3 regions of the Mesorhizobium sp. B2-1-1 genome follow, and region 3 is predicted to be linked to each of the others. Evidence: predicted binding sites of a transcription regulator. Region 3 holds the regulator's gene; each other region holds the start of a gene.
The links. The regulator LexA, encoded in region 3, represses DNA repair genes until DNA is damaged. The targets are predictions, from matches to a motif close to TGTTCNNNNTGTGTTCNG.
Positions count from the first base shown of each region.

Region 1 (9,880 bases), 780 kb from region 3:
CTTGAGATCGTACCCGGACAGGCCGGTCACTTCGGCCACCGCTTCCTGCAATGCCACCTGGATTTCGGCCAGCGGCGGGATCGGCACCCAGACTGGCAGGTCGTCGTCCAGCACGTGATCCTCGCGCACATAGGCATGCGCCAGCACATAATCGCCCAGCGCCTGCGTATTACGCAGGCCCGCGCAATGGCCGAGCATCACCCAGGCATGCGGCCTCAGCACAGCGATATGATCGGTGATCGTCTTGGCGTTGGAGGGTCCGACACCGATATTGACCATGGTGATGCCGCCATGGTTCGGCTTCTTCAAGTGGTAGGCCGGCATCTGCGGCAGGCGCTGCGGCGCCACCCCTTCGCTCGGGGCGCTCTGCCCGGCTTTGGTGACCACGTTGCCCGGTTCGATGAATTCGGCATATCCGCCGCCGCCATTCTCCATCAGGTCACGGGCGCGTGCCACGAACTCGTCGATATAGAACTGATAGTTGGTGAACAGCACGAAATTCTGGAAATGCTGCGGCGTGGTCGCGGTATAGTGCGACAGGCGGTGGAGCGAATAGTCGATCCGCTGCGCGGTGAAGGGCGCCAGCGGCCTTGGTTCTCCGAACGCCACTTCGAACGTGCCGTTGGCGATCTGGTCATCTGTACCGTCGAGATCTGGCACGTCGAACAGGTCTCGGATAGGCCGCTGGATACGCTCGGCCGCGGTTCCGTCGACATGGGTGCCTTCGAGAAAGGCGAAATGCAGCGGGATCGGCGTTGTCGATTCCGAGACCGTGACCGCGACCCCGTGGTTGCGCATGATCAGACGCAATTGCTCGACCAGATAGCTTTCGAACAGGCTCGGCTGGGTGATGGTGGTGGAAAAATGCCCCGGCGTCGGCATGTGGCCATAGGCTTGGCGTGAATCGATCTGGGTGAACGAGTTCGTCGTGACGCCGATCTCCGGGTAGAAGGCGCGGTAGCGCTTGCTGCTGTCCCCGCCGGCGGCAAGCGCCGCGAAGGAGTCGCGCAGGAACTTGGTGTTGCGGTCATAAAGGGCTTGCAGCGCCGCGACCGCCTTTTCGGCGGTGTCGAAGCTTTGCCGGCCAAAAGGCTCGGGCATGACGACAGATTCGATGGCTTGGGGGTAGATTCGCTTTTCCATGGCTCAATATAGAGATTTGGATAGGCGGTTGGGAGGGGTGTCCCGATCGAAGGCGCAATTTATCCGCGCTGCAGGCTGACCAGCAGCACGAAACCGACGCCGGATTTCTTCAGTGCTGGCGCGTCGATCGTGGACCCGGCATCGGTACGCATCATCGGCACGGCCAGGACCGGTGCGGCAAGAAACGCCAGGATGAGCGCCGCCCGCGGCAGAAGCCGAACGGTTTTGAAGAGATTGGCGGCGATGCGGTTCATGGTCTTTGCTTTTCTTTCGAGGTCTTGTGGTTGGTCAGGTCTTTGGTTTCTGTCTCAGGGGCGAAGGGTGGTCGGGCAGGCGAGGCGGCAGGTTCTGGAACTGGCCTCGTCCCAGGAACGGGCCGAACGGCCCGCTTCGGCGACGAGGATGGCGAAGAACATTCCAAACAGGCTCACCAGCAGGCAGACGATGGTGAGCGAGCATTGGTCGTGTCTCCTTCAACACGCAGGAGAATGCCCGGGCACGACTGAACCGGCTCTGATGCCGGCGTTCATCTGCCGTTCAAATTGGTTGATGGGTTTTGAGGCGGCGCTGGCCATAAGGAGCATGGCCGCCGGCACAGCACGCCAGGATCATGACATGAAAACGGGGCCTGCCGGCCCCGTTTTCATGTCGCAAGGATGGGGTCGATCAGAGCTTGTGCCAGGTCTGGCTCTTGCAGATCAGCCCGCCGAGCACGCAGCCGCTCATTTTCAGCGAGGTGCCCGACAGTGTCGCCTTGCCGGAGTAGGTCTTGTCGTTTGCCGGGTCGGTTATGTTGCCGGTGTATTTGTTGTCGCCGGACGCCTTGAGCGAACCGATGGTCTTGCCGGCATATTTGCCAGACTTCAGCGTGATGGAAAATGAACCCGAGCCCCCGATGGCCGCGGTATCGCCGGCCTGCGTCTTCCAGTTTCCCTCGATCGGATCGGCCCAGGCCAGACCGGTCAGGATCAAAGTGGCCGCCAGGGCCAGGCTTGCTTTTCGAAACATCTTTCCTCCCTTGGATACCGGCAGGAGGCTACGCCTCGCCGGTCTGCCGCTTACGCAAACGTAAGCTAATCCAGCTCCCTGCAAAACAAAAGCGGTGCCGCAGCGGAAGCTTTGGCAATTCAGATGCGCCGACGGAAGCAATGTCGGCAGGGAAATGAATGCATGCATGCGCGGCGTTTGTTTCGCGTGGTTAGCAGAGTGTTGATTCCGCCCGCGAAAATTGTCGTCAAATTTGGCGCTATCCGGCTGAATCGCTGGCTTTGTATCCTTAACGAATTTCCACGTTTACCTATTGTTTTAGCTTTGTTTTCCTCAAATTAAGCACGCCATTTAACGACGGATTCAAGCCTGAGCGGCATTCTCGAAAGCATCGAAAGAGCAGCCCGGGCAGACAAACGGAGGCAGCTCTCGGGAGCCAGACAGGGCCGGAAGAGAGGATTGAAAAATGGCACGTTTTGAAATGCTTGAAGCAGGCTTCGGCGCCATGGGGGCAACTGCCCAGGCCGACATTCTTTTCGAACTGGGGATGATGTATGCGACGGGCCGCGATTGCGAGACCGATGTCGTCGCCGCCCACAAATGGTTCAACATCGCCGCGATCAAGGGTTCGGCCCGCGCTGCGGAATTGCGTTCGGAACTGTCGGCTGCGATGTCGAAGGTCGAGATCGCCAAGGCGCTGCGCGAAGCCCGCGAATGGATGACGATGCACTGAATTTAGAGATAAGGCAGGGCGGCCTTCTGGTCCGCCAGGCAAGGACAAGGCCGCGGTAAGACGGCCACGTGACAAAACCAAGAACGCGGCACGCCCGACAGGGCCAGCGGCGCGGCGGCCATGATCCGGTTTCGGAAAGATCAGGGCCAGCAGGAAGACAGGGAAGGCGAGTTGGGTTCGAGTGCGGGGGCGCTTGAGAAACAGCTCGACAGGCAAAGCCGCGACCGGCCGGAACAAGGCCGGCGCGGCTTTTGCCTTTTTGCTCCAGAGATGCTCCGCAGGCCTAATCGAGCGCCGCCAATGCGCCTAGACAGGCCACACGAAGGATGAAATTGTCCGGCCTCTCTGGAAGAAGCGTGGCCGGGGCGGCCGCGCGTGAGTGGAGGAGTCATACCGCAATGAAAAAATTAAGTATTTTGAACGCGGCCATTTTCGGCCTGATGATGAGCGCGCCGGTCGCCTATGCCGACGACATCACCTTTTCGGTGGTCGGTCCGATGACCGGACAGCTCGCCACCATTGGCGATCAGTTCAAGCAGGGCGCGCAGGCTGCCGCCGACGCGATCAATGCTGCCGGCGGTGTCGACGGTCGCCAGATCAAGCTCGATATCGAGGATGACCAGTGCGACCCGAAGCAGGCGGTTTCGGTCGCCAACCGTATCGTCGCCAATGGCGTCAAGTTCATCGACGGCCACGCTTGCTCGGGTTCGAGCATTCCGGCTTCCGCCGTCTATGCCGAAGCCGGTGCCCTGATGATGAGCCCGGCCTCCTCGAACCCGGTGCTGACCGACGCCGCAGCGAAGGCCGGCTGGCCGACGATCATGCGCCTCTATACGCGTGACGATGCGCAGGGTGCCTTCATCGGCCCCTGGATCGCGAAGAAGTATGCCGGCAAGAACGTCGTCATCCTGCATGACAAGAGTGCCTACGGTCAGGGCGTTGCCGATGCGGTCAAGGCCACGATGAATGCCGGCGGCCTGAAGGAAGTGGACTATGAAGGCATCAATGCCGGCGAAAAGGACTATTCGGCGCTCGTCACCAAGCTCAAGGACCTCAAGGCCGACGTTGTCTATTTCGGCGGTTACCACCCGGAGGCTGGCCTGATCCTGCGCCAGTCGGCGGAACAGGGCATCAAGTTCCAGCTGATCATGCCGGATTCGATAGCCTCGCCGGAATTCTGGCAGGTTGCCGGCCCGGCCGGCGAAGGGACCATGTTCGTCTTCCCGTCGGATCCTCAGGCAAAGCCGGAAGCCAAGGCAGCCGTCGAGAAGATCAAAGCCGGCGGTTTCGTGCCGGAAGGCTTCACGCTATTCTCCTACGCCACGATCCAGGCCTTTGCGGAAGGCATCAAGCGTGCCGGCAGCGATGATCCGGCCAAGGTCGCCGAGGCGCTGAAGAACGGGCAGCCAATCAGCACGGTTGTCGGCAATGTCACCTTCGACGAGAAGGGCGACCTCAAGAACGCCAGCTACGACATCAACCAGTGGCACGACGGCAAGTATGCGCCGATCCAGCCGTAATCGCTGCCTATATCGATGAAATGGCCGGGCTCGTCCCGGCCATTTCATTTCTGCCTGTGTGTCTTGCCATGGACATATAACGGCGGTCGACATTCTACGGCGCCTCTCTCTGTCCGGCAGGACAGGGACGCTTGGCGTCCGGCAGCGAGGCTGTCAGCCTTGCATATCCTCGAACCGCACCAGCACAGTGCCGTCGGTAACCTGCGCGCCCTCGGTGGCGATCTCGGCGATCACGCCATCATGGGGCGCGGCGATGGTGTGCTCCATCTTCATCGCCTCGAGAATAAGCAGCGGTTGCCCCTTCATCACCGTATCGCCCTTTGTCGCCCGCACAAGCTTGACCAGTCCCGGCATCGGCGCGCGCAAACTGCCTGACGCCGCCGCCGCATCATCGCCTCTGGCCAACGGGTCCGGCACCGCGAACGTATAGCCGGCCGCGCCTTCGAATATCGTGATGTGGCCTGGCCAGCGGGCGAGGCGAGGAACGGCGCGAAGGTCATGCGAATTGGCGCTGTCATAGGGTGCATGGAGCGTCACCTGGGAACGCCGGTCTGGTCGTACCGAAACCCTTGCCAGAATATCGTCCTCGCCAAACTTCAGCCGGATCTGTCGTGCCATGCCATGGAAATGCGTGTAGCCGGCAAGCGACGACCATGGATCGTCCGATGCCGGCAGCGCGCCCGCCCCGGAGGCCGCTATGGCCGCGGCCGCGACCGTTTCGCCGCTCGGCGGCGCAATCTCGGTCAGCGCCTGCTGGTGGCGGCCTATCAGGCCGGTATCGACGTCGCCCGCCGAAAAGTCCGGATCGGTCACCAGCGCGGCGAGGAAGGCGGTATTGACGATCGAACCGGCGACTTCGGTTCGCGCAAGCGCCGCGCCGAGTGCCTCCAGCGCAGCCGGCCTGTCCCCGCCATGCACCACCAGCTTGGCGATCATCGGATCATAATAGGGAGAAATGGCGTCGCCGGCCCGCACCCCGGTTTCGACACGCATGGCGGCCCCTTGGGGAACCATGTCGGGAAATTTCAGATGATGCAGCGTGCCGGTCGCAGGCAGAAACTCCCTTGCGGCATCCTCGGCATAGAGGCGCGCCTCGAAGGCGTGGCCGGCTAGCTTTATCTCGCCTTGCGTTTTCGGCAGCTTCTCGCCGGATGCGACCCGCAACTGCCATTCTACCAGATCAGTGCCGGTGACCATCTCGGTGACCGGGTGCTCGACCTGCAACCTCGTGTTCATCTCCATGAACCAGAAGCGGTCAGGCGTCAGGCCTTGCGAGGCATCGACGATGAATTCGATGGTGCCGGCACCGCAGTAGCTGATCGCCTTGGCGGCCTTCACCGCCGCCTCGGTCATCGCCTTGCGTAACGCCTCGGTCATGCCGGGGGCGGGGGCTTCCTCGATAACCTTCTGATGGCGTCGCTGCGCCGAGCAGTCGCGTTCGAACAGATGGACGGCATTGCCGAAATTGTCGCCGAAAACCTGCACCTCGATGTGGCGCGGTTTGTCGATATATTTTTCCACCAGTACACGGTCGTCGCCAAAAGCGGATTTCGCCTCGCGTCGTGCGCTGGACAGCGCTTCGGAGAACTCATCGGGGTGCTCGACCCGGCGCATTCCCTTGCCGCCGCCGCCGGCCCGCGCCTTGATCAGCACGGGGTAGCCGATTTCGCGTGCCTTGGAGGCCAGGATCACGATCTCCTGCGCCTCGCCATGGTAGCCCGGCACGACGGGCACGCCGGCCTTTTCCATCAGCCGTTTGGCGGCATCCTTCAGCCCCATGGCGCGGATAGAGGCCGCCGACGGGCCGATGAAGGTGAGCCCCGCGGCCGCCACCTGGTCGACGAAATCAGGATTTTCCGACAGGAAGCCATAGCCGGGATGAACGGCTTGCGAGCCTGTCGCCAAGGCGGCCGCGACGATCTTGTCGCCGCGCAGATAGCTGTCGCTGACAGGCGAAGCACCGATATGTACCGCCTCGTCGGCCATCTCGACATGCAGGGATTTCGCATCGGCATCGGAATAGACGGCAACCGTGCGCACCCCCATCCTGCGCGCCGTGCGGATCACCCGGCATGCGATCTCGCCTCGGTTGGCGATCAGGATCTTTGTGAACATGAAACCTCCGTAGACTGCGTTCGCCTCGAGGAAGCAACGGCCTCACGGTATAGTTCGGCCATTTGTTCGTCGAAGCAGCAGAAGATGACGGTCTGCGGCGTCGTATTTCGGCTCAAGAAGCTATTTACGGCGCCGACTGCAATTGCTGCCGCCTCATCCCTCGGATAGCGGTAGATGCCCGTCGAGATCGCCGGAAAGGCGACCGAGCGGCATTCCTTCTCGGCGGCGATTTCGAGCGAACGCCGATAGCAGGAGGCGAGCAACTCCGCCTCGCCCTTGCCGCCGCCCTGCCAGATCGGACCGACCGTATGGATGACGTAGCGGGCCGGCAGCCGATAGCCCCTGGTCAGCTTCGCATCCCCGGTCTTGCAGCCGTTGAGCGTGCGGCATTCGGCGAGGAGGTCCGGCCCCGCCGCCCGGTGAATGGCGCCGTCGACCCCGCCGCCGCCGAGCAGCGAGGAATTGGCCGCGTTGACGATGACGTCGACATCCAGCTTGGTGATGTCGCCGAAGTGAATGCGGATCCTGCCTTGCACCTCGCCCATCTCACATCCTGAACACGCCGAAGCGCGTTTCCTCGCTCTCCGCGTTGAGCGCCGCCGAGAGGCTGAGCGCCAGGACCTCGCGCGTCCTGGCCGGATCGATGATGCCGTCGTCCCATAGCCTTGCGGAGGAATAAAGCGGGTGGCCTTCATGCTCGTATTTCATCAGGATCGGCTTCCTGAACTTCGCTTCTTCCTCGGCGCTCCATTCGCCGCCCTTGCGCTCGATGCCCTCGCGCTTGACCATGGCCAGCACCGTCGCCGCCTGCTCGCCGCCCATCACCGAAATGCGGGCGTTCGGCCACATCCACAGGAAGCGGGGCGAATAGGCGCGCCCGCACATGCCGTAATTGCCGGCGCCGAACGAGCCGCCGATGATCACGGTGACCTTGGGCACGCGGGCGGTGGCGACTGCCATCACCAGCTTGGCGCCGTCCTTGGCGATGCCGCCTGCCTCATATTTGCGCCCCACCATGAAACCGGTGATGTTCTGTAGGAACACCAGCGGAATCTTGCGTTGGCAGCATAGCTCGATGAAATGCGCGCCCTTCAGCGCGCTTTCGGAAAACAGCACGCCATTGTTGGCGATGATGCCGACCGGCATGCCGTGAAGATGGGCAAAGCCGGTGACGAGCGTGGTGCCGTAATACTGCTTGAACTCGTCGAACTCCGAACCGTCGACGAGGCGCGCGATCACCTCGCGCACGTCATAGGGCTGGCGCAGATCCGTCGGCACGATGCCGTAGATCTCATCTGCCGGATGAAGCGGCGGAATCGGTTTCTGGACGGCAAGGCTTACGGTCTTGTTCCGATTGAGGTTCTTTATGATGCGCCGGCAGATGGCCAGCGCATGCTCGTCGTCGAGCGCGTAGTGGTCGGCGACGCCGGAGAGCCGTGTATGGACGTCGGCGCCGCCGAGATCCTCTGCGCTGACATCCTCGCCGGTGGCGGCCTTCACCAGCGGGGGACCGCCGAGGAAGATGGTCGCCTGGTTGCGCACCATGATCGTCTCGTCCGACATTGCCGGCACATAGGCGCCGCCCGCCGTGCACGAACCCATGACGCAGGCGATCTGCGGGATGCCTGAGGCGGACATGTTGGCCTGGTTGTAGAATATGCGCCCGAAATGCTCGCGGTCGGGAAACACCTCGTCCTGGTTGGGCAGGTTGGCGCCGCCGCTGTCGACCAGGTAGACGCAAGGCAGATTGTTCTGCAGCGCGATCTCCTGCGCGCGCAGATGCTTCTTCACCGTCAGCGGGTAATAGGTGCCGCCCTTCACCGTGGCGTCATTGACGACGACCATCACTTCCGTGCCTTCGACGCGCCCGATACCGGCGATGATGCCGGCGGAGGGAATGTCCTCGCCATACATCGACCATGCGGCGAACTGGCCGATCTCGAGAAAGGGCGACCCGGTGTCGAGCAATTGCGCCAGCCGCTCGCGCGGCAGCAGCTTGCCGCGCGCGACGTGTCGCTCGCGCGCCTCTTCCGAGCCACCGCGCTCGACGCTCGCGGCCTTTTCGGCGATATCGCCGACCAGCGCCCGCATGCGTTCGGCATTGGTGTGGAAGGTATCGGAGGAAGGGGATATCTGGGTCTGGAGGACAGCCATGCTATACCCCCTCTGCCATGATCTCGCGGCCGATCAGCCATCGCCGGATTTCGCTGGTGCCGGCACCGATTTCGTAGAGCTTGGCGTCGCGCAGCAGCCGGCCGGTCGGATAATCGTTGATGTAGCCGTTGCCGCCCAGAAGCTGGAGCGCGTCAAGCGTCATCTGCGTTGCTTTTTCGGCGGCAAACAGAATGCAGCCTGCGGCGTCCTTGCGGGTGGTCTGGCCGCGGTCGCAGGCGGCGGCGACCGCGTAGACATAGGCGCGCGCGGCGTTCATCGTCGTGTACATGTCGGCGAGCTTGCCTTGCACCAGCTGGAATTCCCCGATCGCCTGGCCGAACTGCTTGCGCTCATGCACATAGGGGACCGCGACGTCGAGGCAGGCGGCCATCAGGCCGATCGGGCCACCGGCCAACACCGTGCGCTCGTAGTCGAGACCGGACATCAGCACCTCGACGCCACGCCCTTCCTCGTGCAGCACGTTGTCGAACGGCACCTCCACATTATCGAAAACCAGTTCGCCGGTGTTGGAGCCGCGCATGCCGAGCTTGTCGAGCTTTTGCGCGACCGAAAATCCGGCAAAGGCCTTTTCGACGATGAAGGCGGTGATACCACGCGCATGGCGCTCCGGATCGGTCTTGGCATAGACCACCAGCGTCTCGGCGTCCGGGCCGTTGGTGATCCACATCTTGGTGCCGTTGAGCACGTAGCGGTCATTGCGCTTTTCGGCACGCAGCTTGAGCGAGACAACGTCAGAACCGGCGCCGGGCTCCGACATTGCCAGCGCGCCGACGCGCTCGCCCGAGCAAAGCGGCGGCAGGAATTTCTCCTTCTGCGCCGGCGTTGCCCAGCGGTTGATCTGGTTGACGCAGAGATTGGAGTGGGCGCCGTAGGACAGGCCGACCGAGGCCGAGGCCCTTGATATCTCCTCAACGGCGATCACGTGCGCGAGATAGCCCATGCCGCTGCCGCCGAACTCCGGATCGGCGGTGATGCCGAGGAGGCCGAGATTGCCGAGTTCCGCCCACAGATGCGCCGGGAATTCGTTCGAGCGGTCGATTTCCGCCGCGATCGGCGCGATCCTGTCCTGGGCGAAGCGCCGCACCAGCTCGCGCAATGCCTCGACATCCTCGTCATGCCCGAAGCTGAGCGTGTTCGTGTACATCCGGTTCCTCCTGCCGCATGACCCCCGAAAATCGACTTGGATTTTCGGAAAAGATCATGCGCG
Region 1 covers NZ_CP083954.1:4,409,103-4,418,982, reverse strand. Annotated here, with positions in the region: gene FJ972_RS21840 (AMP nucleosidase) at 1-1,101, opposite strand, end outside; gene FJ972_RS21835 (hypothetical protein) at 1,203-1,397, opposite strand; gene FJ972_RS21830 (DUF2147 domain-containing protein) at 1,810-2,151, opposite strand; gene FJ972_RS21825 (sel1 repeat family protein) at 2,597-2,863, shown strand; gene FJ972_RS21820 (branched-chain amino acid ABC transporter substrate-binding protein) at 3,262-4,383, shown strand; gene FJ972_RS21815 (acetyl/propionyl/methylcrotonyl-CoA carboxylase subunit alpha) at 4,537-6,498, opposite strand; gene FJ972_RS21810 (O-acetyl-ADP-ribose deacetylase) at 6,480-7,043, opposite strand; gene FJ972_RS21805 (carboxyl transferase domain-containing protein) at 7,045-8,652, opposite strand; gene FJ972_RS21800 (isovaleryl-CoA dehydrogenase) at 8,654-9,817, opposite strand.
Region 1: the regulator LexA is predicted to act here: its motif matches at 2,445-2,462, upstream of FJ972_RS21825 (sel1 repeat family protein).

Region 2 (9,880 bases), 230 kb from region 3:
ACTCGTGCATCCGGCGGTGAAGCCGGCAAGCAGCAAGGCGACGCTCGAGCTCAAGGCCAGACGCATGGCTTCAGTCCTTCGGCAGGTCGAGGAAATGCCCGACTTTGGTGGCGGGAGCGGCACGCGCGGCGCTGCCGTCAGCCAGCGCCAGCGCGCGATTGGTATCCGACGCCCTCACCTCCTCGGTGTTGTTGAGAAAATAGTCGACATTGCTGGCAGGCTGCGTGCCATCGGTCGGCTCGGCCATTTTCTTCGATGGATCCACCGGCTTGACCAGGTAAGGCGTGACGATGATCACCAGGTCCGTCTCGCGCCGCTGGTAGGATTTCGACGAGAACAGGGCCCCGAGCACAGGCATCTTGCCGAGGCCCGGTATGCGCGAGGTGGTGATGTCGTTCTGCGACTGCAGCAGCCCCGCGATCATGAAGCTCTGGCCGTTCTTCAGGTCGACCGACGTCCTGGCGCGGCGCACGATGAAGCCGGGCACCGAGATGCTGCCGATATTGTAGGAAGCCGACGCGTCGATCGAGGAGACTTCCGGCGCGATATCGAGGCTGACCAGCCCGTCCTTCAGAACGGTGGGCGTGAAATCCAGGCTGACGCCGTACTTCTTGTAGCTGACGGAAATCTTGCCGTTGTCTTCGGAAACCGGGATCGGAAACTCGCCGCCGGCCAGGAAGCTCGCCGTCTCGCCGGACCGGGCGATCAGGTTCGGCTCGGCCAGCCGACGAGCCAGGCCGCGCTCTTCCAGTGCCTTGATGGCGATGTCGATGGAAACGCCGTTCGACAGCAGCTTGCCGATGATCTCGCCGGTCCCCGCCGGCTCAATGGTGCCGGGAGCAATCGTAACGTCGCGTCCGCCCATGCCATAAGCGAAATTGGCACTGTATTTGGCGCCGAGATCCTGCCCCGCCTGGCGGTTGATCTCGACGAAGCGAACATTGAGCTGGACCTGCTGTGAGGACGAGATGTTGACCGAATTGATCACCTCCTCATTGCCGGAGAAGCGGGTAGCGATCTTGTTTGCCTTTTCGGCGGCGACCGCGTCATCCGCCTCGCCCGACAGCACGACACGCCCATTGGCGGAGCCGACCTTGATCTTGGCGTCCGGCACGCTGGCGCGGATGGTGTCGGCCAACTGGTCGGTATCGAGCGTCACTTCGATGTCTACGGTGCCGACGAGCTGCTTGTTCTCGTCGAACAGCGCAATGCCAGTGGTGCCGAGATTGTTGCCCAGCACATAGAAGGATTTGTCGGTCAACGGGTTGACGTTGGCGATCTCCGGATCGCCGATGACGATCTGGTAGAAAGCCGCGCTCGTCATGATCGTCTTTGGCTTGCCCTTGGCGACCTTGATCGAGGCGTTCTTGGTCGCCGAGACATAGACGATGTCGTTGTCCGCCCTGGCCGGGCCGGCGAAGATGCCGGCCGCCGCCATCGTCACCGCCATCGCCATCGCCTGCGCGACGTGCAACCGGCCTGTCGTTCGATATTGAAGTTGCCTGAACATTGTTCCCGTCCCGTCCGGTCCCCACCGGTCCTGCTCTGGTTCCACTCAGGAACCTGATATTCCTATTTCTGGTCCCGCGCAGGAACCTGATATTCCTCGGCCGTCGTTCCACGCGTCACGATGACCGTCTTGAATTTCGGCTTCTCAGGCTCCTTTGCCATGGCGTCGAACAGCGAGCCGGCCGCGGCCTGCGCCTTGCCCGCCACCGATCCGCCAAAGGAGGAGATGGTGGTGACACCGTCCTTGCCCTCGCCGCCCTCGCTGGCGGAGCGAAGCGACAGCGACAGCGTGCCGACAGTGCGGGCCAGCGCCACTTTCTGCGCGCCTTCGGTGGTCACCTCGATGGTTATGGAATTGGCCACCTGCGGCGTCGTTTGGCGCTCGTCGGCGCCCTGCCCGACGCTCAGCACCTTCGCGTCGGCAACGACGATCTCTGAGGTGATGGTCGAACCGGCGGCGCCTTGCGCATTCTTGGCCACTTCCTGGATTTCGCCGGCATCGCGCGTCAGCACGACATCGACCCGGTCGCCCGGCGTGACGAAGCCGCCGACGCCCGCGATCTCGTCGGTGCGGATGGTGACGGCCCGCATGCCGGGCGTCAGCATGTTGGAGAGCGTGGCGCGGCCATTCGGGCCGGACAGCTTTGTAAGCAGCACCGGTTCGTTGACCTCGATCGGCGACAGCACCACGCGGTTGCCGTCCCCGAGCAGTCCATCGATGGTGGCGAAGGCGCCCTGCGGCAGCGAATCCTGCGGCCACGGAATTTCGCTGAGTTTCGCGCGGTCGAGATCCATGCCGTACCGCAACGGTGCATTCGCCACCACGATGGTCTTGAATTCGACCGTCGGCGCGGCGGGCGCCGCGATCGACGCGGTTTTCTCCTCGGCGTCGGCCCTGGCCTGGCGCTTGACCCAGAAATCCGCGGCAAAGATCGAGATCGCGCCGAAAACGGCGGCGATGCCGATCATCGTTATGGCCTTGCCCCTCACGCCCAAACCCCTGATGCCCGTAGTTTCTTGTTATGTTGGCTCACGCTAGGCGGCATTGTTAAAGAATCAGGAATCTTCTCGCTGGCTATCCGCCTGATTTCCGCCGGCTTGGTTATCGAATGGTTTTAGGATAAGAGGGGGTTAATCCCCGAACGTAACAGGAACCTCCGTCGCTTGGCGCTGAAAAGCGTGGCAGTATCGGCGGGTGATTCGCAGCTTGGGCTCTATGGCAGGCATGGACGACAACAACGATCTTTTCGGCAATCTGGAGAAGCAGCCGCAACCGGTTCGCACACCGGCGCGTCCGGCCGATCCGCTGGTGCAGGCGGCAGCCAAGCGTCCGGCGGCGGCGTCTCGTGACGGCTCAGAGGGCTACAGCGCCGCCGATATCGAGGTACTCGAAGGCCTGGAGCCGGTGCGGCGCCGTCCGGGCATGTATATTGGCGGCACCGACGACAAGGCCATGCACCATCTGTTCGCCGAGGTCATCGACAACTCGATGGACGAGGCGGTTGCCGGCCATGCCACATTCATCGATGTCGAGCTTTCGGCTGACGGCTTTCTCACCGTCACCGACAATGGCCGCGGCATTCCCGTCGATCCGCATCCGAAGTTCAAGAAGCCGGCGCTCGAAGTGATCATGACGACGCTGCATTCGGGCGGTAAGTTCGATAGCAAGGTCTATGAAACCTCGGGCGGCCTGCACGGCGTCGGCGTCTCCGTGGTCAATGCGCTGTCGGATCATCTCGAAGTCGAAGTCGCGCGCGGACGGCAACTTTACCGGCAGCGCTTCTCGCGCGGCATTCCGGTCAGCGGCCTCGAGCATCTTGGCGAAGTTCACAACCGGCGCGGCACCAGGACCCGTTTCCACCCCGACGAGCAGATCTTCGGCAAGGGCGCCGCGTTCGAACCGGCGCGGCTCTACCGCATGACGCGCTCGAAAGCCTATCTGTTCGGCGGCGTCGAAATCCGCTGGACCTGCGATCCCTCCCTGATCAAGGAAAAGGACACCACTCCGGCCAAGGCCGAATTCCATTTTCCCGGCGGCCTCAAGGACTATCTGAAAGCGTCGCTTGGCGACGAATTCCAGGTGACGCGCGAAATCTTCGCCGGCAAGAGCGACAGGCAAGGCGGCCATGGCTCGCTGGAATGGGCAGTGACCTGGTTCGGCGGCGACGGCTTCATCAACTCCTACTGCAACACCATCCCGACCGGCGAAGGTGGCACCCACGAGGCCGGCTTCCGCAACGTCTTGACGCGCGGCCTGCGCGCCTATGCCGACCTCGTCGGCAACAAGCGCGCCTCGATCGTCACGTCGGAGGATGTCATGATCTCGGCGGCGGGCATGCTGTCGGTGTTCATCCGCGAGCCTGAATTCGTCGGCCAGACCAAGGACAGGCTGGCGACGATCGAGGCGATCCGCATAGTCGAGACGGCGATCCGCGACCCGTTCGACCATTGGCTGGCCGACAATCCGCAGGAAGCGTCGAAGCTGCTCGAATGGGTTATCGCACGCGCCGACGAGCGGGTACGACGCCGCCAGGAAAAGGAAGTGTCGCGCAAGAGTGCGGTGCGCAAGCTGCGCCTGCCGGGCAAGCTTGCCGATTGCACGCAGAATGCGGCCGCCGGCGCCGAACTCTTCATCGTCGAAGGCGATTCGGCCGGCGGCTCTGCCAAGCAGGCGCGCGACCGCGCCAGCCAGGCGGTGCTGCCGCTGCGCGGCAAGATTCTCAACGTCGCCAGCGCCGGCAACGACAAGCTGGCCGCCAACCAGCAGATTTCCGATCTGATCCAGGCGCTTGGTTGCGGCACGCGGTCGAAATACCGCGACGAGGATCTTCGCTACGACCGCGTCATCATCATGACCGACGCCGACGTCGACGGCGCTCACATCGCCTCGCTGCTGATCACCTTCTTCTACCAGGAGATGCCGAACCTGGTTCGCGGCGGACATCTCTATCTGGCGGTGCCGCCGCTCTACTCGATCCGGCAGGGCGGCAAGGTCGCTTATGCGCGTGACGACGCGCACAAGGACGAATTGCTGCGCACCGAGTTCACCGGGCGCGGCAAGGTCGAGATCGGTCGCTTCAAGGGCCTGGGCGAAATGATGGCCGCGCAGCTCAAGGAGACCACAATGGACCCGAGGAAGCGTACGCTGCTCCGGGTCGATGTGATCGATGCCGAGGCCGCCACCAAGGACGCGATCGATGCGCTGATGGGCACCAAGCCGGAGGCTCGTTTCCGGTTCATCCAGGAACGCGCCGAATTCGCGGAAACGGAAGTGCTGGATATCTGAGCGCAGGCCGGTCGATCAAGGCTTGCGGAGACGCGCGTGTGAGCTGGCAACGGCTGAAAGACTATTTCGAAGCGGCTCTTGCCGGGCTGACACAGCCGACCCGGTCGGACTGGATCTTCGCCTTGCGCACGGTCTCGGCCGGCCTGATCGCGCTTATGGCCGCCTACGCCCTCAAGCTCGATCACCCGCAATGGGCGATGATGACGGTGTTCATCGTTGCCCAGCCGGTCGCCGGCATGGTGTTGGCGAAAGGCTTTTATCGGTTGCTCGGCACGCTGGCGGGCGGTGCTGCCGCAATTGCCATCACCACTGTCTTCGGCACGAATCCCTGGGTGCTGGTGACGGTGCTTGCCCTATGGATCGGCATTTGCACCTTCGTGTCGTCGCTGCTGCGCAACCCGGAAGCTTACGGAGCGGCGCTGGCCGGCTACACCGCGATGATCATCGGCTTGCCGGCGTTTGGCCAGCCGCATCTCGTCGTCGACCTCGCGGTCGCGCGCTGTGCCGAGATCGTACTCGGCATTGTCTGCGCCGGCCTGACCAGTCGGCTGATCCTGCCCAAATTGGCCAGCGAGGCCATCATCTCGCGGCTGAAGCGCAGCATTCTCGACCTTGCCACCTATGCCGGCGGCGCCTTTTCCGGTGGCGACACGGCAATGCTTTCCGGCCTGCACCGGAAGCTGGTCGCTGACACCCAGACGCTCGCCGAGATGCGCGCCTATGCCAGGCTGGAGGCCCCGAGCTTCGCGCCGCGCGCCCATCCGGTCCGGCGCACCATCGGACAACTGCTTTCAGCCCTGTCCGCGGCCCGCGCGCTGCATTCACACGCCGCACCGAAGAACGCGGCGCTCATTCCGGTGCGCTCGGAGCTGCAAGCCCTCGTCACTGAAATGGCGGCGACGCCGGGCGCGCTCGACGACACGGCGCCCTGGCTGGCACGGCTCGACGCGATCGGCGCCAAAGCGACGCAAATGCCCGAGGCCTTGGCTGACCAGGACGACGACAGGGTCGGCACCGTCACCCGGCTCACCATCGCCGCCGATTTTGCCGAAGCGCTGAAACAGGCGCTGCGCGGCCTCGATGCCTTGCGTGCGCCCGTCGCGCGGCCTTCACGCGAACGCAGGCCCCCGGCGCTGGTGGTACATCGCGATTATCACGGGGCGAGCCGCAACGCGGTCCGCGCCGCGCTTGCAACGCTGCTGGTCGCCGCTTTCTGGCTGACGACGAGATGGTCGGAAGCCGCCGGCACGGTCATTCTGGTTGCCGTCGTGTCGAGCTTGTTTGCCGCCCGCCCCGATCCGGTGCGGGTAGCCTGGGGGTTCTTCCAGGGAACGCTGTTGGCTCTGCCCTTTGCCTTTCTCGTCGGCCAGATCGCGCTTCCCGTTTTTCCTGGTTTCGGCTGGTTCATGCTGTTCGTCGTACCGATCCTGGTGCCGGCGGCGCTCGCCATGGCCAATCCCCGCTATGTCGGCGTGGCGACGGCCTTCGCCATCAATTTTCTTGCTTTCCTCAGCCCGCACCAGGCGATGACCTACGACCCGGGCCCGTTCTTCGCCGGCTCGGCCTCGATCCTGGTCGGCATCCTTTTGGCAATCGGCGTCTTCATCATCGTGCTGCCCGCCGACCCATGGCTCGCGGCGCACCGCATCGTGCGGGCCATGCGCGAGGATCTGGCGCGGCTTTGCCTGCACGAGCGCGTGCCGAGGCGTTCGGCCTTCGAGAGCCTCGCCTATGACCGCATCAACCAATTGATGCCGCTGGTGCAGACCAGCGGCAGGAAGGGTGAAGCGGTTCTGGGCGGCAGTGTCGCCGCCGTCACCGTCGGTCTGGAGGTCCTGCGGCTGCGTGGCGCACAGCAGGCGCACGCCGTTCCGGCCGAGACGACGCTTTCGATCGCCAACTTCCTGCGTGGACTGGCACGCGAACTGCTCTTCCGCGCCCCGGGCGATCCGCAGACATCCACCATTGCCGTCGCCCGGCAGTATGCCGCCGGCATCGCCCAGCGAAACGCCACTGGTGAAATGCTCCAGATCGCGGCGTCACTACGGATTATCGCGGCGGCGATGGAGGATTTTCCGGATTTTTTTTCCAGGGGCAGAGCTTAGGCGAACCTCAACGCGGTTTGGACCTGCGCATGGGCGTCACTGCTTGGGCGGGCTTTGCATCATCGGCAAGATCGACTTTGAAGTGCCCCGCGGCCCGCGAGATAAGGGCTGCGATATCGTCGATGGCTTTCTGAAGTTTTTCCCTGTCAGGCGCACGAGGTATCTGGCCCGAAGGCAATGTATATCTGAAAGTGGTGGCATAAGCCTCCAGCCAAACGAGTGATCCCAACGCCGTTTTCTCGGCGTGGTCGTCCGGAAAGCGTCTTAGAATCTTGTCGAGTTGGTGTGCATCATGACGTTCGATGTGAATGGCCTCCGACGTCGCCAGCGCCCTGATGATCTGCTCAACGGCCTGTTGGCTGAGATAAGCGGCGTTGCGAGACCCTGTTGCGACCAGAATACGCGCATCACTCATACAGCCGTTCGCCAACCGAAGCGCGCTGGCGATAGTCCACTGATCAGACATCTAATCGACGTCCGTCCCGAGCGATGTCATACGCGATCGTATTTCGCGAATCCCAACTTGCAGCCAAAGCGCCCGATGTCGTGGAAAGGATTGTCGCCGGAATTCCGATTTCGTGCTGAATGGTCCAGCCAATGAGTGGGTCGAGAAGTTCTGGTCTGGCATCATCTGGCAAAGCCACGAGGATATCCCAGTCGCTGTCAGGTCGATTGTCGCCGCGTGCTCGGCTTCCAAACAGCCAAATAGAATCGGGATTCATGCGGATCCTGATTTCATCGATCAGCGGCCTGATCTCGATCGGCACCGGAAGATGCTTTGAGGACGAGTGGCTCATGCGCGAAACATAATACCATTCTTTTGCGCCGACAACGCAATGGCATCAAGCCCGCCCAAAGGGGCTAAGCGGCTGCGATCGCCAGCGCATGGCCGCGCGCATTTTCACGCAACGCAGCGAGATGGATCGACTTGATCAGCGCGGCGAGATCGCCTTCCGCGGACTGTCCGCCCAATTCCTTCAGCATCAGCCAGCTGACTTCCTGCACGCCGGCGACGCGCTTGCCGTTGGCGACCTCTCGCCAGATTTTCAGCGCGCGCAAGATGACCGCGTGCGTGGCGGCAGCCAGGCCGGCACTGCGGAACAGCGCCTGCAAGGCCACGTCGTGTCCGCCGGCCAGCAGCGCCCTCACTCTTTGGGCGGACTGCTGGCTGAGCGCGACCAGCGCCGAGCCGAAGAAGTCGACCTTGCCATGCGCGATGGTGCGGATGAGGAAGCTCGCGGTGAGATCGCCGCGCAGCCTGAGATGCTCGATCAGTGCTGCATGCTCTTCCTGGCGCGTGCTCTCGATCAGCGTCACGCAGGCCTTAACGCAGGCGTCGCGCATGACGCGGTCGGCCCGGGCGGCTCCCATCAAGGCCATGACCAGCGGCGAGGTCTTGAGCATCTCACCGAGCTTGACGAGCAGCATGTGCCGGCAGTCGGCGGGCAGGCGTGAATCCGATATAAGCGCCTCGCGCACCAGCGGCAGATGGCCGTGGCGCTCGGCCATGCGGCGAAAACTCAACGAAGCGACATCGGCCCCGCTGTTGGCCAAAAGCACGGCGCAGGCCTCCGCCTCGCCGATCTCTGCGATAGCCGCCGACAGCGCCATCGAGACCAATGGCCGATCGGCGATCAGTTTTTGCGTCGCCTTCGGACCTGAAGCCACGCGATCGATCAGGTCTGCGTCGGTAAGCAGTGGCGATCGCGTCAGCACGACGCCGGCGACTTCCGGCTGGTCGGAAGCAAGCGCGCTGATGATCTGGGGCGGTGCGTGATGGCTCATGGACAGCGCCTCGGCCATCGCCAGCCGTACCTTCGACGATGCGTCGTCGAGCAGCAAGGTCAGCGCCGCCTCGGCGGCGCAGCGATCCTCGAACGGCAATTCCGCGTCGACATAGGCGCGGGCGAGCGCGCTTGCCGCCGCGGCGCGCTCCGACACCCTGGCCGTGTAGATCCATTTCAGGAAATGCGAGACAACAACCATACCGCCTGCTTACGCCCCTTGCCGGAAGGTTTCCGACCCCGTGCCGGACGTTAGGCCGAATTGGTTTATGAAGCGTTCACCATGTTCGTTAACTGGCTTGCGAGCGCTGGATGCAGCGCCTATCAACCGTCCAGCAGCGGAGGAGAATGAAATGGCTGGGCTTTATCTCGAGGAGTTCGTCGTCGGCCATGTCTTCCAGCACACGCTGCGCAAGACTGTCACCGAAAGCGACAACATGCTGTTCTCGGTGATGACGCTGAACCCGCAGCCGCTGCATATCGACTTCGATTTCGCCGCCAGGAGCGAATGGGGCAAGCCGCTGGTCAACTCGCTGTTCACGCTCGGCCTGATGATCGGCATTTCGGTTAACGACATCACCGTTGGTACGACGGTCGCCAATCTCGGCATGAAGGAAACGGTGTTTCCGCATCCGGTCTTCCATGGCGACACCATCCGCGTCGAGACCACTGTCGTCTCGGTGCGCGAATCCAGGTCGAAGCCCGATCGCGGCATCGTCGAGTTCGAACATCGGGCCTATAACCAGAACGGCGACCTCGTCGCCAAATGCACGAGACAGGCCATGATGCTGAAGAAGGTAGCCTGATGCGTTCGCTGCTGTTCGTTCCCGGCGATTCCGAGAGGAAGCTGGAGAAGGGCTTTGGCGCCGGCGCAGACGTGGTCATTGTCGACCTCGAGGATTCGGTGGCGCCCCAAAACAAGGCATCGGCGCGAATGACCGCGGCGCGCTTCATCGCCAGCCACAGGGCGAAAACAAGGTCGGCAATCTACGTCAGGGTCAACGACCTTTCGACGGGATTGACGGACGACGATCTTGCGGCGCTTATCCCGGCAAAACCCGACGGCGTCATGCTGCCCAAATCGGCTGGCGGCCAGGATGTCCAGCACCTCTCGGCAAAGCTCAGGCTGCGCGAAGCGGAGAACGGCTTGGCCGACGGCGCGACAAAAATCCTGCCGATCATTACCGAAACACCGG
Region 2 covers NZ_CP083954.1:3,399,644-3,409,523, reverse strand. Annotated here, with positions in the region: gene FJ972_RS16675 (hypothetical protein) at 1-66, opposite strand, end outside; gene FJ972_RS16670 (type II and III secretion system protein family protein) at 71-1,510, opposite strand; gene cpaB (Flp pilus assembly protein CpaB) at 1,573-2,499, opposite strand; gene parE (DNA topoisomerase IV subunit B) at 2,735-4,795, shown strand; gene FJ972_RS16655 (FUSC family protein) at 4,834-6,900, shown strand; gene FJ972_RS16650 (HEPN domain-containing protein) at 6,908-7,366, opposite strand; gene FJ972_RS16645 (nucleotidyltransferase family protein) at 7,359-7,667, opposite strand; gene FJ972_RS16640 (DUF2336 domain-containing protein) at 7,762-8,886, opposite strand; gene FJ972_RS16635 (MaoC family dehydratase) at 9,038-9,490, shown strand; gene FJ972_RS16630 (HpcH/HpaI aldolase/citrate lyase family protein) at 9,490-9,880, shown strand, end outside.
Region 2: the regulator LexA is predicted to act here: its motif matches at 2,648-2,665, upstream of parE (DNA topoisomerase IV subunit B).

Region 3 (9,880 bases):
CCGGCAATGCCAAGAAAGGCGATGTGCTGGGCACCGCGCGCATAGCCGGCATCATGGCAGCGAAGAAGACGCATGAGTTGATCCCGCTCTGCCATCCGCTGCTCTTGACCAAGGTCTCCGTCGACATTGAGCCCGATCCTGCCCTGCCCGGACTGAAGATCATTGCGCTGGCGCGCGTCACCGGCAAGACCGGCGTCGAGATGGAAGCGCTCACCGCGGCTTCGGTTGCCTGCCTGACCATTTACGACATGGCCAAGGCGGTCGACCGTGCCATGATCATCACCGGCATCCGGTTGGTCGAAAAGACCGGCGGCAAGTCGGGCGACTACAAAGCCGCTGGCGAAGATGGGGCGGTCGCCTGATGGCGCTGCTTCCGGTCGCAGCAGCGCTCGAACGCCTGCTGGAGGGTGCTGCGCCGCTTGCGAGCGAAAGCGTTTCGCTCCTCGAGGCCGTGGATCGCGTTCTCGCGGAACCGGTGGTGGCGTTGCGCACCCAACCGCCCTTCAACGCCTCTGCCATGGACGGATACGCGGTCCGCGCTGTCGATGTCGCGTCCGTGCCGTCCCGGCTTTCGGTGATGGGCGTGGCGGCGGCCGGGCGCGGCTTTGACGGCGCCGTCGGCAAGGCGCAGGCCGTGCGCATCTTCACCGGTGCTCCGCTGCCGCAAGGCGCAGACACCATCGTCATCCAGGAAAACGTTCGTGACCTCGGCGGCGGCAGCATCGAGGTGGTCGAACCGACGGCCGAGGGGCGCAACATCCGCCGCTTCGGGCTCGATTTCTCCGAGGGCGACATTCTGCTGGAAAAAGGCCGCGTGCTCGATCCGGCAGCACTGTCGCTTGTCGCCTCGGCCAACCATCCCCGGGTGGGCGTCGTAAAGCGGCCGCTGGTTGCCATCATCGCCACCGGCGACGAGCTGCTGCCGCCCGGCAGCGAACTCGGCCCCGACCAGATCATTTCGTCAAACGCCTATGGCGTCGCCGCCGCCGCGCAATCGGTCGGCGCGCATGCGCTTGATCTCGGCATTGCCGCTGATCGCGAGGAAGCCATCGCGGCGCTGGTCAGGAAAGCGGTCGCGGCCGGCGCTGATGTCATCGTCACGCTTGGCGGCGCCTCGGTCGGCGACCACGATCTGATCCATGACGTGCTGACCGGCGAAGGCATGACGCTCGGTTTCTGGAAGATCGCCATGCGTCCCGGCAAGCCGCTGATGTTCGGCCGCCTCGGCGACATCAGGTGCATCGGCCTGCCCGGCAATCCGGTGGCGAGCCTCGTCTGCTCGCAACTGTTCCTGAAACCGCTCCTGGCACGCCTCGGCGGCCGCGATTTCCGGCAAGATATTCGTCAGGCAAGGCTGGGCGCCGCCATGCAGGCCAATGATCTGCGCCAGGACTATGTGCGGGCGGTGGTCAGGCAAGAGGCCGGCATGCTGGTTGCAACCCCTTTCAGCATCCAGGATTCCTCGATGCTGAGGATGCTGGCCGACGCCAACGGACTGATCGTGCGCGAGCCGTTTGCGTCCGCCGCGGCTGTGGGAGACGCTTGCAGCGTTCTCATGTTGAGGTGAATATTCACCGTATAACCAGCTGATTCTAGCGACAAATCAGATTGTTGACTCCGCTAGCAAAACTCGTGTCAGCGGATGCGCCGGATCGGCCAAGCCTTCGACAATGTCGTAATGATGTCGGTCCGGCTCGACCACCGCGCTCGTGATGGCACCAAGCCCTGTCCAGATATTGGCCAGCAAGGCGTTCTGGCGCAAGAACTCGGACCGCTCGCCGCCTCCGGCCCAGCACGTGACGCGAGCGCCATCCATGGGCCGCAGCAGCGCCGGGCTTTCCGTCAGCGCCTCGGCTTCATCGATTTTCAGCGCCGCGTTCATGCCGGTGCGCATAAGCGGACGCAGGTCATGCAGGCCCGAAATCGAAACGACGTGGCGTACGCGCCTTGCCACGCCGGCCGCCAGGGGCGTTGATGTCGTCGCCATGCGGCTGGCGAGATGGCCGCCGGCCGAATGCCCGGTCAGCATAAGCGGTCCCCCGACCATCGCCGCCGCCTTGCCGATTGCCGCGCCGATCTCGTGGGAGATGCCGGCGATGCGTATGGCGGGGCAGAGCGTATAGGACGGCATCGCCACGGCAAAGCCGCTGTCAACCGAGCCCCTGGCGAGATGCGACCAGCTATCCTTGTCGGACTCCAGCCAGTAGCCGCCATGGATGAACACGACGAGCCCCTTGGGTGCCCCGGCGGGAAGGAAGAGATCGAGCCGGTTGCGCGGCCTGTCGCCATAGGCGATGTCGAGCTGAGCCCTGCCCTTTGCCGCAAGCGCATCGCGAAATGCCTGCGCCGGTTCGACCCATGCAGCTGGCCAGCGATCGCTGCCGGCGATGTTGGCGCCGTTGGCGTAGGCATTGTCCCAATCGGCAATGCGATGTTCGAGCATCGGCACCCTCCCCCGGACGGCATCGTTTCAGCCGATAGCAATGGCGATCGACAGCGGCAACGTCAATGCTCCGGGGGCAAAACATTTTAGGCTTGAAACAAATTTCGACTGGTGCGATCCTGTGCCTTGTTCAGCGATGGGCGTGAGGCAGACAGGGGCAGCCGAAAATGCTTGGGCCATCAGCGCATATCGACACGTTCACGCGCGATAACCTGCCGCCGGCGGATCAATGGCCGGACTTCCTGCTCGACGGCTTCGACTATCCCGAACGGCTCAATGCCGGCGTCGAACTGACCGACAGGCTGGTCGAGAAAGGGTTGGGCGACCACACCGCGCTGATCGGCAACGGCCGCCGCCGCACCTACAAGGAATTATCCGACTGGACGAACAGGCTGGCGCATGCGCTGGTCGAGAATTACGGCGTCAAGCCAGGCAACCGGGTGCTGATCCGCTCGGCCAACAACCCCGCAATGGTGGCCTGCTGGCTGGCCGCCACCAAGGTCGGCGCCGTCGTGGTCAACACGATGCCGATGCTGCGCGCCGGCGAACTTGCCAAGATCGTCGACAAGGCCGAAATCACCACAGCGCTGTGCGACACCAGGCTGATGGACGAGATGACCGCCTGCGCCAAGGACAGCGCGTTCCTCAAGCAGGTCATCGGCTTCGACGGCACCGCCAACCACGACGCCGAACTCGATCGCGCCGCCCTCGACAAGCCCGTGACGTTTACCGCGGTGCAGACCGGGCGTGACGACGTCGCCCTGCTCGGCTTCACCTCAGGCACGACAGGCGTGCCGAAGGCGACGATGCATTTTCACCGCGACCTCCTGATCATCGCCGACGCCTACGCCCGCGAGATCCTGCAGGTGACGCCTGACGACATCTTCGTCGGCTCGCCGCCCCTGGCCTTCACCTTTGGCCTTGGCGGGCTCGCCATCTTCCCGCTGCGTTTCGGCGCCGCGGCGACGCTGCTGGAACAGGCAACGCCGCCCAACATGGTCCACATCATCGAAACCTACAAAGCGACGATCTCCTTCACCGCGCCCACCGCCTATCGCGCAATGCTCAAGGCCATGGACGAAGGGGCCGATTTATCGTCGCTGCGCGTCGCCGTTTCGGCCGGCGAAACCTTGCCGGCGCCGGTGTTCGAGGAATGGACTGAGAAAACCGGAAAGCCGATCCTTGACGGCATCGGCGCCACGGAAATGCTGCATATTTTCATCTCCAACCGCTTCGATGACATGAAGCCTGCCTCCACCGGCAAGGCCGTTGGCGGCTATCAGGCGCGCGTCGTCGACGACGAAATGTGCGAAGTGCCGCGCGGCACCGCGGGCAGGCTCGCGGTGCGGGGACCGACCGGCTGCCGCTACATGGCCGATGCCAGGCAGAGCGACTATGTCCGCGACGGGTGGAACCTCACCGGCGACACGTTCTGGCAGGACGAGGACGGTTTTTTCCACTTCGCCGCGCGCTCCGACGACATGATCGTCAGTGCCGGCTACAACATCGCCGGCCCTGAGGTCGAAGCGGCGCTGCTGGCGCATGCCGATGTCGCCGAATGCGCGGTGGTTGGCGCCGAGGATGCCGAGCGCGGCCAGATCGTCGAGGCTCATGTGGTGCTCGTGCAAGGCGTGGCGCCAGACGCAATGACCGTCAAGCGTCTGCAGGATCACGTCAAGGCCATGATCGCGCCCTACAAATATCCGCGTTCGGTAAAATTCATCGCCGCTTTGCCCAAGACGCAGACCGGCAAGATCCAGCGCTTCCGGCTGCGCGCGGAGAAGGTCAATTGAGCAAGCCCTACGACCCCTCCGCCGAGGGCGCGGAAATGTCGTTCAAGGAGCGCATGTCCTACAGCGACTATCTGCATCTGGAAAAGGTGCTCGAGGCGCAGGAGCCGCTTTCGTCAGCCCATGACGAGATGCTGTTCATCATCCAGCACCAGACCTCGGAGCTCTGGATGAAGCTCGCGCTGCACGAAACCGGCGCAGCAATCCGCTCCATCCGCGCAGACCGTCTCGAACCGAGCTTCAAGATGCTTTCGCGTGTCGCCCGCATCTTCGAGCAGCTCAACAATGCCTGGGACGTGCTGCGCACCATGACGCCCAGTGAATACACCGAATTTCGCGATGCGCTCGGCCAGTCCTCGGGCTTCCAGTCCTGGCAGTACCGTGCCATCGAGTTCGTGGCCGGCAACCGCAATCTCGCAATGCTCGGACCGCACAAGCACCGGCCGGACCTCAGCGAGAAACTGGAGGCGATTCTGGCGCAACCGTCGCTCTACGACGAGACGCTGCTGCTGCTCGCCCGCAACGGCTTCGACATCGGCGCCGACGCAAGGCGTACGGACTGGCGCGAAACGCGGACCGAGAACGAAGAGGTCCTTGTCGCCTGGCAGACCATCTACCGCGACCCGCAGCGCTACTGGATGTTCTACGAACTCGCCGAGAAGCTGGTCGACTTCGAGGATTATTTCCGCCGTTGGCGCTTCAACCACGTCACCACGGTCGAGCGCATCATCGGCATGAAGCGCGGCACCGGCGGCACATCGGGCGCGTCCTACCTGAAGAAGATGCTGGAGGTGGAGTTGTTCCCGGAGCTGTGGAAGGTCCGCACCCGGCTCTGACGTAGCTTTGCCGACTGCATATCGTTATCCCGAACCCACTGCGCTTTTCTGAGCGACAGGCTCTTAAGTCACCGCCGCCTTGACGGCGAAACGCGCCTCCTGCCACGCGTCCGTGCGCAAAATGTCTTCCAGCACCTCGACAGCCTGCCAGACATCGACATAGCCGACATAAAGCGGCGTAAAGCCGAAGCGAATCGTGGATGGCGCGCGGAAATCGCCGATCACGCCGCGCTCGATCAAGGCCCGCATCACCTGATAGCCATGCGGGTGGAGGAACGACACCTGGCTACCGCGCTCATTGCCGTCGCGCGGGCCTTCGAGTTCGAGGCCGTAGGCGCCGCATTTTGCCTCGACGAGCTGGATGAACAGATCGGTCAATGCGATGCTCTTCCTGCGCACCTCTGCCATGTCGACGTCGTTCCAGACATCGAGGGCCCCTTTGAGCGCGCGCATCGACAGCACAGGCTGCGTGCCGCAGAGAAACCGGCGGATGCCTGTGCCGGCAGCAAAACCCTGTTCGAAGGCGAAAGGCCGCGCATGGCCCCACCAGCCGCTGAGCGGCTGGCGGACATCGCCATGGTGGCGCTCGGCCGCGTAGATGAAGGCCGGGGCACCTGGGCCTCCATTGAGATATTTGTAGGTGCAGCCGACGGCGAAATCGGCGTTCGAACGGTCGAGCTCGACCGGCAAGGCGCCGGCGGTATGGCAGAGATCCCAGACGATCAGCGCGCCGGCATCATGTGCCGTCCGCGTCAGCGCGGCCATGTCGCGCAACTGCCCGGATTTGTAGTTGACGTGGTTGACCAGGATGACCGCGACCCGCTCGTCGATCAGTTCTTCTATGGTCGGCGCATCGACACCCTCGAGCCGCAGCACCGTGCCCGGCCGCGTCGAGGCAACGCCTTCGGCCATATAGAGATCGGTCGGAAAGCTGTCCCCCTCGGCGACGATGACTGACCTGTCCGGCCGCATCCCGAGTGCCGCATGCAGCACCTTGTAGATGTTGATCGAGGTGGTATCGCAGACCACCGTCTGGCCGGCGGCGGCCCCGATCAGGCGCCCGAGTTGGTCGCCGAGTTCGACCGGCATGTCGAACCAGCCGGCGGTGTTCCAGGCGCGGATGAGATCCTGCGCCCACTCCTGCGTGGCGGCCTTCTGCAGCTCGCCGAACACGGCGGGCGAAGCGGCGCCCAGCGAATTGCCGTCGAGATAGATCACCCCCTGGGGCAAGGTGAAGCGGTCACGCATGGCACGCAGCGGATCCGCGGTGTCCATTGCCTCGATCGCTGCGAGATCGGGAATTTTGCTCATGGTCGCGATGTTCCTCGGTGAGAAGAGCGCCCTGGAAACGGGCCGGCTGTTTTGCCGCCCGGGCAAGGGCTGGCCGCATAGAGGCGCAAGAACAGGGTGAACGCCCGGTTCGATCTTTGCTCGATTTCCGCCCGAGGCAATTCCTCGAGCACCCCAACGATCCGGCGAACCTGGAGATCGCCGATCAAAAGACTGATGTAGATGTCGGCGGCTTCGGCAGGATCGTCACAGGCGATCAGGCCGGCCCGACTTGCGGTTCGAAGCAGGTCACCAACAAGCGGCATTATGGTATTGCGGCCGAATTGCGCGATCGATTGGCCAAGCGTGCCTGTATCGTTGACGTCGCCGGCCGCGGCGCGATTGAGCGCCACCGCCTTGTCGCCCGTCACGAGGGTCAGCAGGACTGGCCCGAGCAAGTTCAGGGTTTCGAGCGGATCGCGCGCCTGGTGAAGGGCGTCCTCCAGCAGCTTCCTTGCCTCTCCCGCATTGGCTTCGATCAAGGATCGAAACAGGGTCTGCTTGTTGCCGTACCAGTTGTAGAGGGTTTCGTTCGAGGCCAATGCCCGCTTGGCGATAGCAAGCAGGGAGGCGCTCTTGTAGCCGGCTTCCCGGAGCACCGCATAGGCGGCCTCCTCTATCCGTTCGCGTCGCGCGGCCTGCTTCGGCGTGGTCATTGGTGTTCCTCTTCGAAAACCGTACATTATTATACGGTTTCGTCAAGCGAACGAACGAACGCAGCCCGTCGCGACCAGTGGTGGTGTCTGGCCGTTTTCCGGCGGAAGTTGGCATTTTGGTTTCGTTTCGTTCACGAGCCGCAGGGGTTTCTAATCCGCCCAAACGCACCCCGCACCTGCCGGTCACCCAGCTTGCAGGCTTGTGCCAAGAGTGGGGACCGGTCGGGCCACAGGCCATTAACCAAAATAGTTTCAAAGGGCCCGGGAGCGCATTGACGACGGACCGCGCTGGCAGGATGCTGGCTGCGGGAGGGCATTTCGTTTCCGTCGCCTTAACAAATTCATTAAACTTTAAATGGTTGCGGAACACAACTGGAACAGATAGTGTTTGTTCTGGGTTTGTTTTCTGATTCTGGTTCCAGACCCTTCGTGCAATGCCTTTGGGGGCCGCCATGCTCACGCGCAAGCAACATGAACTCTTGATGTTCATCCATGAACGGCTGAAGGAAAGCGGCATTCCGCCGTCCTTCGACGAGATGAAGGAAGCGCTGGACCTCGCCTCCAAGTCGGGAATTCATCGGCTGATCACGGCGTTGGAGGAGCGCGGCTTCATTCGCCGCCTGCCCAACCGGGCGCGCGCGCTGGAGGTGCTGCGCCTGCCGGACTCGATCGCGCCGGGTCTTAACGCGGCAAAGAAGTTCTCCCCGAGCGTCATCCAGGGCAGCCTCGGACAGGGCAGCAGCCCTAGCCGGCAGATCAAGCCGGCGACGTCTTCGCGTCTGCCCGCTGCCGGCAATGACGACGATGCGGTTTCAGCGGTGTCGATCCCGGTCATGGGTCGCATCGCAGCGGGTGTGCCGATCGACGCCATCCAGCATCAGACGCATTCCATTTCAGTGCCGCCTGACATGATCATGGGCGGCGAACACTATGCGCTGGAGGTCAAGGGCGATTCGATGATCGAGGCCGGCATTTTCGACGGCGACACGGTCATCATCCGCAATGCCGACACCGCAAGTCCCGGCGAGATCATCGTGGCCCTGGTGGACGAGGAGGAAGCAACGCTGAAGCGCTTCCGCCGAAAGGGTGCTTCGATTGCGCTCGAGGCTGCCAATCCGGCCTATGAAACACGTATTTTCGGACCGGACAGGGTCAAGGTGCAAGGCAAGCTAGTCGGCCTGATCAGGCGCTACTGAGCGGGGTCGGCGGTGGGCTTTTCGGGTTTACGGTAAGGCGGCAGTCCCCTTGCCTCGCGTGAGAATTTCCGCTGTTCGTGCCAAGGCCGATATGGCCTGTCGACGGCAAAGCTGACCCGTGCCGGTGCCGTCGCCGATTGCTGGTCGAAGAAGACGGCGGCACTTCCCTTACGAGCGAGCTGCCGCTTGGTGATGACGAGAACCAGCGGATTGTGGCAGGGATCGTAGCCCGCGGGGTCGTTGATGACGATCAGATCCGCATAGGAGCAGGCCCTCCAGGCGTCCTTGCGATCCTCCACCTGCGCGATGATCGCCCCCGAGGGATGCCGGGCCATGCACAGGCCTGTGAAGCAATAGAAAGGCGCTCCCGCCGGAAGTTGCGCGGGATCGAAGATGTCGAACTGTCGGTCTCCGCTGTCGAACAGTTCCGGCGCAACGATGGTTTCGGACTTCAGCGCGCGTTTCCAATTATCGACGGTGAATTCGTTCGGGCGCGCCCGGTTGATCGCGAGCTCACCGCCGCCGATCGGCAGTGCCACCAGGCGGGCATCCTCCGAAATCAGCACGTCCGGCGTGCGCGTGTCCGAGACGGTCAACAGGCCGGCGAGCGCGAAGGGAAGTGCCGCCAGCCGCAGCCATGTCGTGGCCATCGTCGCGATGACCAGGGCGATCGCCACCAGAAGGACGGATTGCTGCGAAATCAACCCGACCGCGTCGACCGGCGAGCGTTGCGAGATCCATCCTGATATGGCGATCATCGCGGTCAGTCCCTTGCCCATCAGATAAAGGGATGGTCCATCGAACCCGAACGGCATCAGCAGCGCACTGGCAACCGCAAGGAACATCACGACCGAAACGATCGGCATGACGGCAAGATTGGCGAACAGGCTGAGCGGCGACACGCGCTGGAAATGCCAGATGGCGAAAAGCGCCGTGGCGCTTCCCGCGATAATCGAGGTCATCGCCAGCCCACCTGTCGCCAGCAGCAATTTTCGCGTCAGGAGGCCAGGCAAGGTCCGTTGCGGCGGCGGGGTCCGCGCTTTGTCGGCTTTGCGATCCGACCAGCCGGCATAGGCGCCGACCAGGGCCGCGGTGGCGGCGAACGACATCTGGAAGCTCGGCCCTACCACCTCGTGCGGCGACACCACGATGACGGCGATCGCCGAAATAGCCAGATTGCGCATGGTGAGTGCCGCCCGATCGCACAGAACGGCGATCAGCATCACCGCCAGCATGATGAAGCTGCGTTCGGCGGCGACAACGACGCCCGAAATGACGAGGTAGGCGGCGATCGAGAAAAGTGCCGCCGCGGCCGCGTATTTCTTGACCGGCCGGCGGGAGGAAAAATTCGGGAACAGCGCGAAGCCGCCACGCAGCAGACCCATGACCGTGCCGGCGACCAGCGCCATGTGCAGCCCGGAAATTGAGATGATGTGGTAGATGCCGGTGCGTCGCATCGCTTCATTGATCTCGTCGGGAATCCCGGCGCGCACACCCACGATCAGCGCCGCGGCGATCTCGCCCTCGGCACCGCCGATGCTGCCCCTGATATGGTCGGCAATGCTTTCGCGAGCACTCTCGATGGCGGCTGAAAGGGCGGCCCACAGCGGCCTGTCATCGGCTGAGACGA
Region 3 covers NZ_CP083954.1:3,628,521-3,638,400, reverse strand. Annotated here, with positions in the region: gene moaC (cyclic pyranopterin monophosphate synthase MoaC) at 1-362, shown strand, start outside; gene glp (gephyrin-like molybdotransferase Glp) at 362-1,567, shown strand; gene FJ972_RS17755 (alpha/beta hydrolase) at 1,604-2,443, opposite strand; gene FJ972_RS17750 (AMP-binding protein) at 2,611-4,236, shown strand; gene kynA (tryptophan 2,3-dioxygenase) at 4,233-5,069, shown strand; gene kynU (kynureninase) at 5,133-6,380, opposite strand; gene FJ972_RS17735 (TetR/AcrR family transcriptional regulator) at 6,377-7,054, opposite strand; gene lexA (transcriptional repressor LexA) at 7,507-8,250, shown strand; gene FJ972_RS17725 (ComEC/Rec2 family competence protein) at 8,244-9,880, opposite strand, start outside.